DNA from 3 places in the Nocardiopsis sediminis genome. Region 3 is predicted to be linked to each of the others. Evidence: predicted binding sites of a transcription regulator. Region 3 holds the regulator's gene; each other region holds the start of a gene.
The links. The regulator LexA, encoded in region 3, represses DNA repair genes until DNA is damaged. The targets are predictions, from matches to a motif close to TCGAACANNTGTTCGA.

Region 1 (4,993 bases), on a different contig from region 3:
AGAACCTGACGGACCCCGAGTGGCGCGAGACCGCCTCGGCCGCCGTCGCCGCCGGGATCGCCCGCTACCTGAGCCGCTAGCTCGGCCGCCGGGTCCATTCCCCCGGCCCGGCGCGCGGCCTCCCGCTGCGGGAGGGAGCCCTATCGTGGGGCCCGACGAACGCCGCCCCCTATGGAAGGCCCGCCCATGTCCGAAGAGGCCGAGACGCCCATCACCGACTCCCCCCGCCGGATGAGCCCGCGCGAGCTGTCCGCGGCCAAGCGGAACCGGGAGCGCAACTCGCCGGCGAACCAGCGCGCCCGTGCGCAGCGCGATCGCGACGAGGTGCGCAACGGGATCCGGGGCCGGACCGAGGCCGCGGTCCGCAACATCGGCTCCAGGTGACCCCGTGCGCGGCCGGCCCCGGCCGGTCGCGCACGACATGGGAGGGTCGGGATCCCTTGCCGCGCAGGCGATACCGCACAATGACGGTATGAGCGAATCATCCCCCCTTTTCGGTTCCCTCCTGCGCTCCTCACCCGGCTCGCCCTCTTTCGAGATCACCCGGCGCGGCTACGACCGGCGCCAGGTGGATCGCCTGGTCGAAGGGCTCACCCGCGCGCTGGCGGCCCGGCGCGGCACCGCGGACACCGGCGACGGCTCCGTCGCCGGGCGCGCCCGGGCCGCAGCGGGCGCGCTGCGGGTGGCCCGGCGCGGCTACGACCGCGCTCAGGTCGACTCCGCGCTGGCCCGGATGATCGCCGAACTGCAATCCCCCGCCGGGGACGGCGCCCCGGGGGCGGAAGCGGGTGCGGAGGAGGCGGGCTACGGGCCGTGGCCCGACCTCGCGGCGGCGCGCTTCGACGTCGTCCTGCGCGGCTACGACCGGCACGAGGTCGAAGCCCTGCTGGTCGAAGGGGTGGACGCGGTCGCCGCCATCCGCGCAGGGGGCCGGGTCGCGGCCGGCCCGACGGCGGCGGAGCTGCGCGAGCGGTGCGCGGACCTGCCCGTTGTGCTGCGCGGCTTCGACCGCGGCCAGGTGACCGCGTTCGTCGACGACCTCTGCGCGGCGCTGAAGCGCGCGGGCGATGCCCGCCGATCGCCCGGCGGCCAGGGGCGGCCGCTGACTTTGCCGAGGACGCCCTCCCCTGGAACGGCTCGGTCGGCACAATAGAGGCATGCCCCTGACTCCCTCGGACATCAGCAACAAGACGTTCCGTACGGTGCGCCTGCGGCCGGGCTACAACGAGGACGACGTCGACCACCTCCTGGACCGGGTCGAAGCCACGCTCGTGGCGTTGCAGGGCGGCCCGCGCACCGGCCCGCTCATCACCGCCGCCGAGGTCGAGGCGGCCCGGTTCCGGACCACCCGGCTGAACCCGGGCTACAACGAGGACGAGGTCGATGAGTTCCTCGACGTCATCGTGGCCGACCTGCGCTCCCGCGGGCTGAGCGGCGAACCCGGGGAGCCGGGGCCCGGAGCGCGTCCGGGCCCTCCGCCCGCGGGCCGGCCTGCGGGCCCGCCCCGCCCCCAGCACACCGGCCAGGGACGCGGCCCCGGTCCTGGTCCCGGCCCGGGGCCCGGCCCGCGCACCGCTCCGCCCAGCGGGCCTCCACCCGGCCGCGGCGCGGCCCTTCCCCCTTTCGGCGCGGTCCCGCCCCCGCCGCCCGTCCCGCGCGGTGACCGTCCGCCCATGACCCCGGAGGACGTGCGGCGCAAGCGGTTCGCGACCACCCGGCTGACCACGGGGTACAACGAGGACGAGGTCGACACGTTCCTCGACCGCGCCGAGGCCACCCTCGGCGCGCTGCTGAACGGGCGCCCCGACCTCGCCCCGCTCAACGCCACCCAGGTCGAACGCGTGCAGTTCGCGACCACCCGCGCCCGGCCCGGCTACGACCCGGCGCAGGTCGACGCGTTCCTGGACCTGCTCGCCGAGGAGCTGCGCCGCTACGAGCACGGCTGAGGCCGGCGCATGCCGCTACCGCGGCACGTCCACAGGGTGTGGACGGGCTCCGCGCCATAGCCCGCGCGGACCGGCGATGCCCCGCCCGGCTCAGACCGGGCGCAGCCCGGCCATGAGGAGGCCGGCGAAGTGCTCGCCGAGCGCCGGGCCGTCGAGCTCGCCGTCGCGGCGGTACCAGCGGCCGAGGTGGTGGACGGCGCCGAAGTACTGGGTGGCGACGATGTCGGCGGGGACGTCGGAGCGGAAGACCCCCTCGCTCCGGCCCTGCTCGATCATCGAGCGGAAGAGCTCGTGGTACTGGCGGCGCTCCTTGCGCACCGCGGCCTGGCGGTCGGCGGAGAGCATGTGCATGGAGCGGTAGAAGATGACCGCATCGTCGAGGTTGTCCACCGTGGTGTGGACGAGGTCGGCGGCCGCGGCCCGCACCCGCTCGGCGATGGGACCGGGTGCGGCGGCGAATTCGGTGAGCCGGCGCATCTGGAGCGACATCAGCCGCTGGTAGACGGCGTAGAGCAGGTCGTCCTTGGACGAGAAGTAGTGGTACATCGCGCCCTTGGTGACGCCGGCGGCGTCGACCAGCTCCTGCACCGAGGTGCGCTCGAACCCCTGCTCGGCGAAGAGCCGGGTGGCCGCCGCCAGCAGCCGGCCGGGCACCGGCACGCGTTCCCCGTCGGCCCCCGGCCCTCCGGTCGCCGCGTTTTGTCCGCCGGTCACGCTCACCTCCCCGCTCACCCCCCGCCCCCGTGTCCTACGGCCCCACAAGAATAGGCATACCGGTCGGCCGGACGGAGGGCGCCCGCCGCCCCGGGCGCGACACGCCGACGGGGCTCCGCGGTCCACCGATATCCCGGCCATCAGCGCAGGTCATCCAGGTCGAACCAAGGATGCGCCGCAAAGTGGTGCCGCGCCGCACCGGCCCGAAGATCTAGGGTGTCCGATGCCGGGACACCCGGGGGCCGATCCTGATTCGAACCTGTGTTCGATAGGATGCCGGGGTGAGTCTCTACAACGAACGGATCGACGTCAGATCGACCACCGGCGGCCACCCCGCCTTCTTCGCCTGGCGCGGGCGGATGTACCGCGTCCGGCGGATCATCGGCACCTGGAACACCGGGAACGGCACCCCCGGCGGCCCGGGCGCCGGCGGCACCGACATCCGGCTCGTGCGGGTCGCCGCCGAGTCCGACCAGGGCCGGCCCAGCATCGCCGACATCACGCTCGACACCGCCACCGAGCACTGGACCATGCGCCGCCTATGGGGATGATGCCCGCCCCCGCCCCGTGACCGCGGGGCCGGGCCGCGCGGGAGGGGCGCGGCCCGGAGTGGGGGCTATGCGACCAGGCGCGTTCTACCATGTCGGACGATGCGCATTCTCGTGGTCGAAGACGACGACCGGGTCGCGCGAGGTCTGGTCACCGCGCTTCGGAACGCGTCCTTCGACGTCAACCGGGTCAATTCGGCGGCCGACGCCCTGCGCGCGCCGGAGCCCGACGTCGTGCTGCTCGACCTCGGGCTGCCCGACGCCGACGGCATCGACCTGCTGCGCCGGCTGCGCGAGCGCTCCGAGACCGCGATCATCGCGGTGACCGCCCGCGCCGAGGAGCGCGAACGCGTCCGCGGCCTGCGCGCCGGCGCCGACGACTACGTCGTCAAACCGTTCGGCATCGCCGAACTCCTCGCCCGCATCGACGCGGTGCTGCGCCGCACCCGGGCGGCGCGGTCGGCCGCCGAGCGCAGCGAGCCCCCTTTGACGCTCGGGCCGCTGCGCATGGACCTGAACTCCCGGGAGGCCGAGGTGGACGGCGTGCCGCTGTCCCTCACCCGCAAAGAGTTCGACCTGCTCGCGCTGCTGGCGCAGCGGGCTCCGGCGGTCGTCGGCCGCGACGTCATCCTGGACCAGGTGTGGGGGGTCGGCTGGGAGGCGTCCTCACGCACCCTCGACACCCACATCGCGGCGCTGCGCGGCAAGCTCGGCGGCGACCTGCGCATCCACACCGCACGCGGGGTGGGCTACCGGCTGCACGTCAGGACCGGGCCGGAGTAGCGCGTGCAACAGCGGCTGCTGGTCATCCTGCTCCCTCTGGCGTTCGTGCTGGTGGCCGCGCTGGGCGTGCCGCTGGCGACGCTGGTGGCCCAGCAGCAGACCGGGGAGGTCTACGTCGACCGGCTGAACGACATCGGCCGGTTCGCGTCGCTGGCCGACACCGCTCTGGAGACCGGCCGGACCGAGGCGCTGCGCATGGAGCTGGAGCGCTACGAGGACCTCTACGGCTTCCCGGTGGCGCTGCTCGACCCCTCGGGCCGGGTCGTGATCGGCTCCAGCGGGCAGGGCGAGCTCCTCACGTACCTGGAGGACGCCGGGACCCGGCGCGTCGTCGACGACGCGCTCGCCGGGTTCCGCCCGGAGCCCCCGACCGCGCTGTGGCCGTGGGACGACCGCCCGCTGATCCTCGCCGAGCCGGTGGGGCGGGACAGCGAGGTCGAGGGGGTGGTCGTGGCCGCGTCGGACACCGGGCACCTGCGCACGTCGGTGCTCGCCAGCTGGGGGTGGATGGCGCTGCTGGGCCTGGTGCCGCTGACCGGCCTGGCCGCGGTGACCTGGCCGGTGTCGCGCTGGGTGCTGCGCCCGGTGCACCGGCTCGACGACGCGACCGCGCGCGTCGCCCACGGCGACCTCACCGTGCGCGCCGACGAGGCCGGCGGGCCGCCGGAGCTGCGGCGCCTGGCCGCGTCGTTCAACGCCATGGTCGACGTGGTCGAGCGGGCCCTGCACCGGCAGCGGGCGTTCGTCTCCGACGCCTCCCACCAGCTGCGCAACCCGCTCACCAGCCTGCGCCTGGCGGTGGAGAACCTGCGGCCGTTCCTGCGCGACGAGGAGGCCCGCGAGGTCCACGACGACGCGGTGGAGGAGCTCAAGGCGATGAACCGGATGCTCAACCACCTGCTGGCCGCCACGCGGCTGGAGAGCTTCAGCGACGCCGAGCCCGTCGAGCTGGACCTCGTGCTCGGCACCCGGCTGGAGCGGTGGCGCGCCCTGGGCGCGGAG
Region 2 (4,993 bases), 140 kb from region 3:
ACCAGCAGCAGGCCGGTGCCGCCGGCGGCGGCGTGCACCACGACGGTGTCGCCCTGCTGCACCGGGTAGGTGGAGTAGGTCAGGTAGTGGGCGGTGAGCCCTTGGAGCAGAACGGCCGCCGCCTGCTCGGTGGTCACGCCGTCGGGCACCGGGACGGTTCGGTCGGCGGGCACCACCGCCCGCTCGGCGTAGGCACCGGGGACCATGACCCAGGCAACGCGGTCGCCGACAGCGACACCGGTCACGCCCTCGCCCACCTCCGCCACGGTCCCGGCGGCCTCGACACCCGGGGTGAACGGCGTGGGCACCGGGTAGGCCCCGCCCCGCTGGTAGATGTCGATGAAGTTGACACCGGCGGCTTCGACGTCGACGGCCACCTCGCCGGGGCCGGGTCTGGGGGCGTCGACCTCCGCCACCTGCATGACCTCGGGGCCGCCCTGCTTCTCGATGACGATGGCGCGCATGTGGAACCTCTCCGTCGGCGATCGGTGCTCGGCGGCGGGCCGCCGGGCCCGCCGCCGACCAGCCTAGGAGTCGTCCGATCGCCCGGAGGCGGGGGGCTCGCCGTCGGCGGCGGGGAGCTCGTCGAGGCGGAAGTCGTCGAAGGCGATCGCGGTGTTGTCGCCGCCGCCCGCGCCGCGCTTGGCCACGACGCCGACCATGCGCGGCTCCTCGGCGTCGTCGGGCAGCAGCCGGTCGTCGACGGCCTCCAGGACGTGACGGCCGTTGACGTAGAGGTTGAGGGTCATGGTGTCGGCCCTGCGGTCGGCCTCGCAGGTCATGGTGACGGTGTTGACCGCGGGTTCCTCGTCGCGGTCGCCGGTCGCGGCGAATCCGGGGACGGAGTCGGCACTGGCCATCACCGACCCGTTCTCCTGACCCCCCATCCGCCTGAGCTCGGCACCCTCGCCGTCGATCCGGACGAGCCCTTCGTACATGGTCACCACGTCCGTGTCGTCGTCCTCCTGCCGGAAGCAGCGGACACCGAACTGCCCATAGGGCTGTCCGGAGCGCACCTGGACGTCGGCGCTCACCGAGACGTTCTCGGGGATCTCGGCCTCGAACGGGGCCCACTCGCCGCGGCTGGGCTGATCGGAGTCGCTCTGCACGATGAGGAGGAGCTGTTCGTCGTCATAGCCGCCGCCCGAGGTGGTGTCGCTGGGGTCGTACTCGTCCAGTCCTTCCCACTCCCCGACCACGGCGAAGTCGTCCTGGAAGATGCTGGTGCCCTCGGGCGGCCCGTCGCCGAAGAGCCGGACCGCGCCGATCGCGGCGACGACCGCCAGGACGACCGCGCCCGCGCCGATGCCCATGGCGGTGGTGCGGCGCCGCGGGGACGACGGTGACCCGTCCCCGGGAGTGCCCGGACCGTTGGGGCCGGCGGGGCCGTGGCCGAACGGGCCGCCCGGGCCCATGTGCCCGAGGCCGTGGGGCGGTCCGCCGTGGAGGGGGACCTGCGCTGCGGTCGGCGCGTAGGGGACCTGCCCTCCGGTGGGCGGGTACGGGGCCTGTCCTCCCGTGGGCGGATACGCGGGCTGCGCCCCCGGCGCAGAGCCGTAGGGCCCGTTCCCGGAGACGACGCCGGGGCCGGGCTGTGGCGGGCCGTAGGCCGGCTGCGGCCCCGATGGGGTCTGGCCCGCCGCCGAGGGATAGCCGCCCGAGGGCGGCATCGGCGCCTGCCCCTCCATGGGGCGGGTGGGCGGAACCTGCCCGCCGGTCGGCGGCGGGGGAGGGCCGGTGGGCGCCGCACCGGGACCGGCCGGGGGGCCGGTCACGGGGGTGGCGCCGGGGTCCGGAGCGGCTTCGGCCCCCGCCAGGGCGCCCGCTGCCGCGCCGGCTCCCGCGGCAGCGGCACCGGCGGCGGCCCCCGAGAGCCCGGTGGGCCGGGCGGTGGACGGCGGGGTCCACGACCGCACGACGGACCGGTCGACGGTCGAATCAGCGGGGTCGTCCTGGCCGACGAGCCGGTTCAGCAGCTGCTGGGCGGTGGGGCGGTCGGCGGGGTCCTTCGCCAGCGCCTGCCGCACCAGCGGCTCCAGGCCGGGGTCGAGGCCCTCGAGGCCGGGCTGCATCGAGCTGATGCGGTGCAGGACGGCGGGCACCGACGGGGCGTCGAAGGGGGCCTTGCCGATGCCGGCGTAGGCGACCAGGCAGCCCCAGGAGAAGATGTCGGAGGCCGGCGTGACGTCGTTGCCGAGGACGAGTTCGGGGGCGAGGTAGGCGGGGGTCCCCATGAGCTGGCTGGAGCGGGTGACGGCGCTGTCGTCGTCCAGGGCGCGGGCGATCCCGAAGTCGATCACCTTGGGGCCCACCGCCGACAGCAGGACGTTCGCGGGCTTGAGGTCGCGGTGGACGACGCCCGCCCGGTGGATGGCGACCAGGGCGGCGGCCACGCCCATGGCGAGGCTGTCGAGCGTGCCGCCGAGCATCGGGCCGTCGGTGGTGATGGCCTGGGAGAGGTTGGGGCCCGGCACGTACTCCGACACGATGAACAGCGGATCGCCGTCGAGGCGCGCGTCCAGGACCCCCGCCGTGGAGAACCGCGCGACCTTGCGGGCGGAGGCGACCTCGCGCGCGAACCGGCGGCGGAAGTCCTCGTCGTCGCTCAGATCGGGGTGGATCAGCTTGACCGCGACGAGGCGGTCCGATGCGTCGCGGGCCAGGTACACGGTGCCCATGCCGCCGCGGCCCAGGCGCCCCTCGATCCGGTAGTTGCCGAGTTCGCGGGGGTCGCCGGTCCGGAGGGGCTTGGCGCTCTCGTGCCCGTTTGGCGTCACAGTGCTGGGTTCCTTTGCGGGGTCGCGTCATTCGCGCCTCATGGCGTATCGGGGGCCGAGGCGCGGAGGGTGCGGACGCCGCCGGAGGTACGCCATGTAAGGGAGGGTCGCCACGATTCTAGACACGTGCGCTGATGCCGCGCTTCCAGCGGGTTGCCCGCCTGGGATAGAATGGGAACACGTGTTCGAATTTCGGCCTGCCCTTCCCCGCGGGTCCCGCTCGGCGTGCGCGCCGACCGGCGATGGTGAGGGAGGCCCGCGGGTGGGGCGCATCTTCGGCGTGCAGATCACGGTGGCCGAGCAGGACGGCCGGCCCGTGCGCTTCACCTGGGAGGGGCGCATCTATGTGGTCCGCCGGATCATCGACCACTGGGTCACCCTGCGCGCCGACTGGGCGCCCCACGCCGAGGACCGCCTGCCCCAGCGCACCTACTGGCGGGTCGAGGCGGGCTCCCAGGACGTCTCACGCGGGGTCTACGAGCTCCGGCACGATTCGCTCACCGGCTCCTGGACCCTGGCACGGGTCTGGGACTGACCCTCGGGGCCCTCAGGACCGGCGCTGTTCGACCGCGCCGATCAGCCGCGCCTCGGCGTCGGCGCCGGGGCCCACACCGGGCATGCGCAGCAGGTAGGCGGCGCCCAGCACCCACCACAGCCCGATGATCCCCCACTCGTAGGGCCACGTCAGCGCCGCCGGCATGCCGGGCAGGTACAGCACGCCCAGGCCGATACTGGCCGCGACCGCGAGCGCCCCGACCACGGTGCCCGCCGGGGTGCGGAACGGGCGTGCCATGCCGGGTTCGCGGCGGCGCAGCACCAGGAACGACAGGGCGACCATCAGGTAGGCGACCACGATGTTGATGCCCCCGGCGTTGACCAGCCAGACGAGCATGGGCTGGCCGAAGAGCGGGGCGATGACCGACAGCGCCCCGATGAACAGCACCGCGTTGCCCGGCGTGCGGAACCGGGGGTGCAGGCGGCCGAACCAGGCCGGGATCATCCGCGACACGGCCATGGCGTACAGCAGCCGGCTGGCGCCGATGAGGAACGCGTTCCAGCTGGTCACGATCCCCGCGATGCCGCCGAGAACGAGCAGCTGGCCCATGGCCCTGCTGCCCCACAGCTCGGTCATGGAGTCGGCCGAGGCGAGTTCGGACTGCGCCAGCACCTCGGGCGCCAGCCCCGAGGACACGGTCAGCATGATCAGGATGTACCAGGCCGAGGCGCAGGCCACCGACACCACGAGGATCCGGCCCACCTGCCGGTAGGGGATCTTCACCTCGCTCGCCGACTGCGGGATCACGTCGAAGCCCACGAACAGGAACGGCACCGCGACCAGGACCGTCACGATCCCCGGGACGCCGCCGGTGAACAGCGGCTGCATGTCCGTCGCGGAGCCGCCGGTCAGCGACCCCACCAGCAGGAGGGCCCCGGCGGCCAGGAGGAACAGCACGGCGACGGTCTGGAAGACGCTCGCCGGGCGGATCCCGATGTAGTTCAGCGCCGTGATCGCGATCGCCGAGACGATCCCGACCGCGGCCCAGCTGGCGTGGACCTCATAGCCCGCCACCGTCCATAGGTAGCCGACCTGCATGTCGGGTGCCAGGTAGAGCACGGTCTGCGGCAGGGCCACGGCCTCGAAGGCCACCACGGAGACGTAGCCGAGGACCATCGCCCAGGACGCGACGAACGCGCCGCGCGACCCCAGCGCGCGCAGCGCGTAGTGGTGCTCGCCGCCGGCCTGGGGCATGGCGGCGACCAGCTCGGCGTAGGTGAGGCCGACCAGGGCGATGATCACGCCGCCGATCACGAAGGCGAGGGCCGATCCGAGGCTGCCGGCGGCGTTGATGAACTCGCCGGTGAGGACGACCCAGCCGAAGCCGATCATCGCGCCGAACGCCAGGGCGAGGATGTCCCAGCGGCCCAGGACACGCATGAACCCCTGTTCCTGCTGTGGTTCCTGCGTGCTCGAACTCACGGGGCCTCCACATGGGGGTGCGGACGTGCAGGGGTTCAGCGTGCCCCGGAGATCATCAAAAGGGAATCCCCCTGTTGATCCCGAATTGCGCACGATCGGGAAATTCACCGATCCGACCCGGCGGGGTGATCTCCCGGAATCACCGCGGCGCCGCCGCCCCCTACAGAGGGGGGCGCCGCAGGCCGAAGCCGGTGGCCTGCTCGAAGGCGTGGCCCACCTCCAGCACCCGCCGCTCGGC
Region 3 (4,993 bases):
ACCTCGTCCAGCGGCTGCGCGCCCTGCCCCCGCCCGACGGCACCCGCACCCTGGTCGGCGGGCAGACGGCCGAGCTCGTCGACACCCTCGCCTCGCTGCGCGCCGACCTGCCCGTGATGGCCGGCGTGGTCGCCGCGGTGACCCTGGCCCTGCTCTTCGCCGCGTTCGGCTCCGTGCTGCTGCCCCTCAAGGCGCTGGTGGTCGGGGCGGTGTCGCTGACGGCGTGCTTCGGCGTGGTGGTGTGGGCCGTCCAGGACGGCAACCTCGCCGGGGTCCTGGGTTTCACCCCGCCGCCCGGGACCGACCCCGCTGTGGTGATCCTCATCGCGGCCATCGCCTTCGGGCTGTCGATGGACTACGAGGTGTTCCTGCTGGGGCGGGTCCGCGAGGAGTGGCTGCGCCGGGGCGACAACCGGGCCGCCGTCGCGGCGGGGATGCAGCGCACCTCCGGCCTCATCACCCGGGCGGCGCTGCTGCTGGTGGTGGTCATGGGCGCCATGGCCACCGCGGACGTGCTGCTGGTCGCAACCGTGGGCATCGGCCTGCTGGCGGCCGTCGTCATCGACGCCACCCTGGTGCGGGCCGTGCTCGTCCCGGCGGCCATGCGGCTCATGGGCACCGCCAACTGGTGGCTGCCCGGCCCGCTCGCGGCTCTGCACCGCCGGATCGACGTCGTCGAGCCCTCGGCGGGCCCGGAGGAGGACGCCCGCACCGCCGAGGAGGCCGGGCGCACCCCCACGCCCGCCTGAGCGCCGTCCCGCCGCGCGGCGGGACGGCGCGGGGACCGGGAGCGCTAGGGGCGCACGGCGGAGTCCAGGAACGCGGAGAGGGCCGGCCCGACCTCGGGGGAGAACGCGCGCTGGGAGTCCAGGACCTCGGCTCCGGGGGCGTCGTCATAGGCGCGGAACACGTGGTCGGCGCCCTCGATGTCGGCCCGCTCGGCGCCGGGCAGCCCGGTCATGAGGCGGTCCACGTCGTCGCGTGCGATCTGGGAGTCGGCCGTGCCCCACAGGACGAGCGTCTCGACGCCGCGGGGGAGGTCTCCGGCCAGGTCGACCGGGTCCATCGCGTCGATCCGGTGCAGGAACGGGGCGACGGAGGGGTCGAACAGGCCGCCCAGCTCGGGGACGGGGTCCTGATCGGGCCGCTCGCCCGCACGGATCAGCGCGATCGCGGACCGGGCATTGGAGAGCACCCGGGTGGCATCGGCCGCCTCCAGCGCGCCCGCGCCCTCCTGGAGCCGGATCTGGTCGGTCAGCTGGCGGTCGACCGTGTCGAGGTAGCGGCCGCCGGGCGGGGCGGCGAGCACCAGCGCCACCGGGGGGTGGTCGCGGACGGCGCCCGGGGCGCGCAGGGCGAACAGCGCGCCCTCGCTGTGGCCCAGCACCAGCAGCCGGCCGGGGTCCACCTCCGGCTGCGCGGCGAGGTGGGCGTAGGCGTCGGCCATCTCCGCCTCGAAGACGTCATAGCCCACCGGGTCGTCCTCGTCGCGCGCGCCCATGCCGGTCTCGCCGCTGCCGAGCTTGTCGTAGCGCAGCGAGGCCACGCCGGCGTCGGCGAGCAGGCGGGCGAAGTTCTCGTTGGTGCCGGCATCGGGGCGAGCGGGGTTGTCGCCGTCGCGGTCGGTGGGTCCGCTGCCGGAGATGATCAGGGCCCCGGGCACCCGGCCCTGGGCTCCGGGCGGCAGGGCGAAGGTCCCGTGGACGGTGTCGGGGCCGCTGTCGAAGCTCACGTCGCGCTCTGCGGGGGTGACGCCCGGGCGCTCCGGAGGCCCGGCGGGTTCCTGCCGCTGCCCGGAGCACGCCGAGGCGGCCAGGACCACGGCGGCGGACAGGGCGGCGGCGCGCACAGCGGCGGGGGCGAAGGGCATGGTCCTACCGTAGGGGGTGATTCGGGCCAGGCCTCCGGACACTTTCAGGCGGAGCCCATTCAGCGGAGCGTCGTCATCACCGATAACCGTTCGGCGTCGAAACGGGAAAAGGCCCGTGATCTTCAATGAAGATCACGGGCCCGTTCCAAAGCGTGGTGAAGTCGTTATCGCGCAGGACGTTAGACCTCAGATGCGCCGGAGAACGGCGACCACTTTGCCCAGGATGGTGGCTTCGTCGCCGTTGATGGGCTCGTAGGCGTCGTTGCGCGGGAGCAGCCACACGTGGTCGCCGTCGCGCTTGAACGCCTTCACGGTGGCCTCGTCGTCGAGCAGGGCCGCGACGATGTCGCCGTTGTTGGCCTCGGGCTGCTGGCGGACGACGACCAGGTCACCGTCGGTGATGGCGGCGTCGATCATGGAGTCGCCGACCACGTTCAGCATGAACAGCCGGCCCTCGCCGACGAGCTGCTTGGGCAGGGTCAGGACGTCCTCGATGGCCTCCTCGGCCAGGATCGGGCCGCCCGCTGCGATGCGGCCCACGACGGGGACGTCGGTGGCGCGGGTGCCGTCGGCCCGGGGCTGGTCGTCGAGGTGGTCCCAGGAGCGCACCGTGGGCTGTCCGGGTATGCGAATTTCGACCGCTCGTGGGCGATTCGGATCGCGGTGAAGATAGCCCTTGCGTTGCAACACCTTCAGTTGGTGCGCGACACTGGAGGGGCTCGACAGGCCCACCGCGTCGCCGATTTCCCGGATGGACGGTGGGTACCCCCGCTGCCGCACGAAACGGTGGATGCAGTTCAGCACGCTCTGCTGACGGGCCGTCAATTTCGGCGCACCATTGTCCGTAGCGGCCGCGGGATCCCCCGCACCTGGAGACTGCGTGGTGGCGGACCGGAGCGCGGCGACGGATGTCCCGCCCGCGTGAGGTTCCTGCGTTCCGTGGTTCTCCTCCGGCACGGCCGGCCTCCTCGGCGGTCGGTGTTCTGGGCGTGGGGTGTTCGAGCATCGTCAGGATGATCCCCGCGCCCGCGGGGTCGCCCCGTCGACCCGTCTGACAGCGGTAGCGGCCTGTCGCCGATACCGCAGTGAAACATGTCCAACGGTAGTGCCTACGCTGGGCAATATCAAACAAACGTTCGAGACGGTGATGAAAAAATCGCCGAGATGCGGTAATAGTCGAACGCCGGTTCGAAAGCACCGGCGTTCGAAAGTGGGGGTCATGTCCGAACCGTCCGTGTTGCGGCCCCGGGGTCCCGTCCTGTTCGACTGGGCGCAGGAGATTCCCGAGTGGCGCACCGCACCCGTGAAGTTCGCCGCCCGTCCGGCGGCCGCCGGCGCGCGCATGGCGGCCGGCCCGCCCGATCTGCCCGACCTCGACTGCGCCGTCGCGCCGGGGATCCTGCCCGCGGTCGTCAGACGCGGGTGGACCCGCCTCACCCGCCGCGGCCGTGTGGTCCTCGTCTCCACCGCATCCGCCACCGCAACCGGTGTGCTCTCCGTCTTCTTCCTGACAGCCGTCGCGGCCGGGGCCTCCGCCTCCGGCGCGCCCACGCAATCCGCCTTCCTGCCCGCCTCGTCCTCGACCGTCGTCGTCCGCGATGGCGATACGCTGTGGGGGATCGCCGAGCGGGTCCGGCCCGGTGACGATCCCCGTCGGACCGTGCACGAGATCGTGCGGATCAACGAGCTGTCGAGCCCAGAGCTGGAGCCCGGGCAGGAGCTCGTCCTCCCCTGATCCCACACCGCGCCGAGGCGCACATTCCCGCAGGTCGTACCTGCCCACGCCGGGACCGCGATCCGTCGCGCCCGGCGTGTCGCATGGCGGGGGGCCTGCGGTCCCGTTCGCGTCGGCGGCCCGCCTGTGCGCGACACGCCCGGTCCTGATCCGGGTTTGGCCCGTGTGACCTGGGTGGAGGTCCGTGTCACGTGTGGCGGGACTTGCGCACCCCATCGCGACGGTCATAAGTTGACCACAACATCTAGTGCTCGCCCGGAACAAGCGGCCCAGAACTTGTGCTTTAGTAGGTATCCGTTCTTGCCGTGCTTCCGGATCCCCCGGTACCACCGGTCCGGTGGGGGTGCGAGGACATGACCAGGGCTGCCCGGATGACCACGGGCAGGCCCGAGACCGCTGCGCGGAGATGGCGACCGATGCCGAAGATGCAGATCCTGGGGAGGGCGCGCCGACATGCACTGTCCGTTCTGCCGTCATCCTGACACCCGCGTCATCGACAGCCGGTCCACCGAGGACGGAGCCGCGATCCGCCGCCGCCGGACCTGCGCCGAATGCGGACGCCGGTTCACCACCCAGGAGACCGTGCTGCTCATGGTCGCCAAGCGCTCCGGCGTGACCGAGCCGTTCTCCCGCACCAAGATCGTCGCCGGGGTGCGGCGCGCCTGCCAGGGGCGCCCGGTCACCGAGGACGCGCTCGCCAAGCTGGGCCAGCAGGTCGAGGAGGAGATCCGGTGCCGCGGGATGGCCGAGATCCCCGCCCATGAGATCGGGCTGGCGATCCTGGGGCCGCTGCGCGACCTCGACGAGGTGGCCTACCTCCACTTCGCCTCGGTCTACCGCGGGTTCGAGTCGCTTGCGGACTTCGAGAACGAGATCGCCACCCTCCGGGCCGACCGGGCCGGTGTCGCCCAGGGGGACGCTCCACAGGGGTAGCGCCGGGCCGGTCGAGAGGCCCGTGGCGCGATGAGGAATGAACCGCCACCCGTTACGTGTGAAAGCGGGGGCGTGTGTTGGGTATGTGACGAGTACAGGGGGAGCGACATGACGGAGACAACCGGGGCGTCGGATCAGCGCAAGGGCAGGGGCCGGCGCAAGGGCCTGAAAGTGGCGCGGATCTTCACCACTCCGGGCGTGCACCCGTATGACGCGCTCGAGTGGGAGCGCCGCGACGTGGTCATGACGAACTGGCGCGACGGCTCGGTCAACTTCGAGCAGCGGGGCGTCGAGTTCCCCGCGTCGTGGTCGATGAACGCCACCCAGATCGTCGCCAGCAAGTACTTCCGCGGCGCGCACGGCACCCCCGGGCGCGAGTGGAGCCTCAAGCAGCTCGTCGACCGCGTGGCCGGCATGTACACCGAGACCGGCCGGGCCAACGGCTACTTCGCCTC

Region 1: a site for LexA is predicted at 2,914-2,929, ahead of ACFOVU_RS20780 (DUF6504 family protein). Genes of this name have one in related genera too.
Region 2: a site for LexA is predicted at 2,951-2,966, ahead of ACFOVU_RS25375 (DUF6504 family protein). Genes of this name have one in related genera too.

What each region holds. Positions count from the first base shown of each region.
Region 1 is NZ_JBHSBH010000013.1:129,032-134,024, reverse strand. Features, by position in the region: gene ACFOVU_RS20805 (N-acetylmuramoyl-L-alanine amidase) at 1-80, shown strand, start outside; gene ACFOVU_RS20800 (hypothetical protein) at 187-384, shown strand; gene ACFOVU_RS20795 (DivIVA domain-containing protein) at 473-1,153, shown strand; gene ACFOVU_RS20790 (DivIVA domain-containing protein) at 1,158-1,946, shown strand; gene ACFOVU_RS20785 (TetR/AcrR family transcriptional regulator) at 2,037-2,660, opposite strand; gene ACFOVU_RS20780 (DUF6504 family protein) at 2,942-3,211, shown strand; gene ACFOVU_RS20775 (response regulator transcription factor) at 3,311-3,991, shown strand; gene ACFOVU_RS20770 (sensor histidine kinase) at 3,995-4,993, shown strand, end outside.
Region 2 is NZ_JBHSBH010000015.1:642,262-647,254, reverse strand. Features, by position in the region: gene ACFOVU_RS25385 (quinone oxidoreductase family protein) at 1-464, opposite strand, end outside; gene ACFOVU_RS25380 (protein kinase domain-containing protein) at 528-2,777, opposite strand; gene ACFOVU_RS25375 (DUF6504 family protein) at 3,040-3,312, shown strand; gene ACFOVU_RS25370 (APC family permease) at 3,325-4,713, opposite strand; gene ACFOVU_RS25365 (amidase) at 4,916-4,993, opposite strand, start outside.
Region 3 is NZ_JBHSBH010000015.1:502,116-507,108, reverse strand. Features, by position in the region: gene ACFOVU_RS24785 (MMPL family transporter) at 1-749, shown strand, start outside; gene ACFOVU_RS24780 (alpha/beta hydrolase) at 794-1,870, opposite strand; gene lexA (transcriptional repressor LexA) at 2,057-2,827, opposite strand; gene ACFOVU_RS24770 (LysM peptidoglycan-binding domain-containing protein) at 3,090-3,605, shown strand; gene nrdR (transcriptional regulator NrdR) at 4,059-4,538, shown strand; gene ACFOVU_RS24760 (vitamin B12-dependent ribonucleotide reductase) at 4,647-4,993, shown strand, end outside.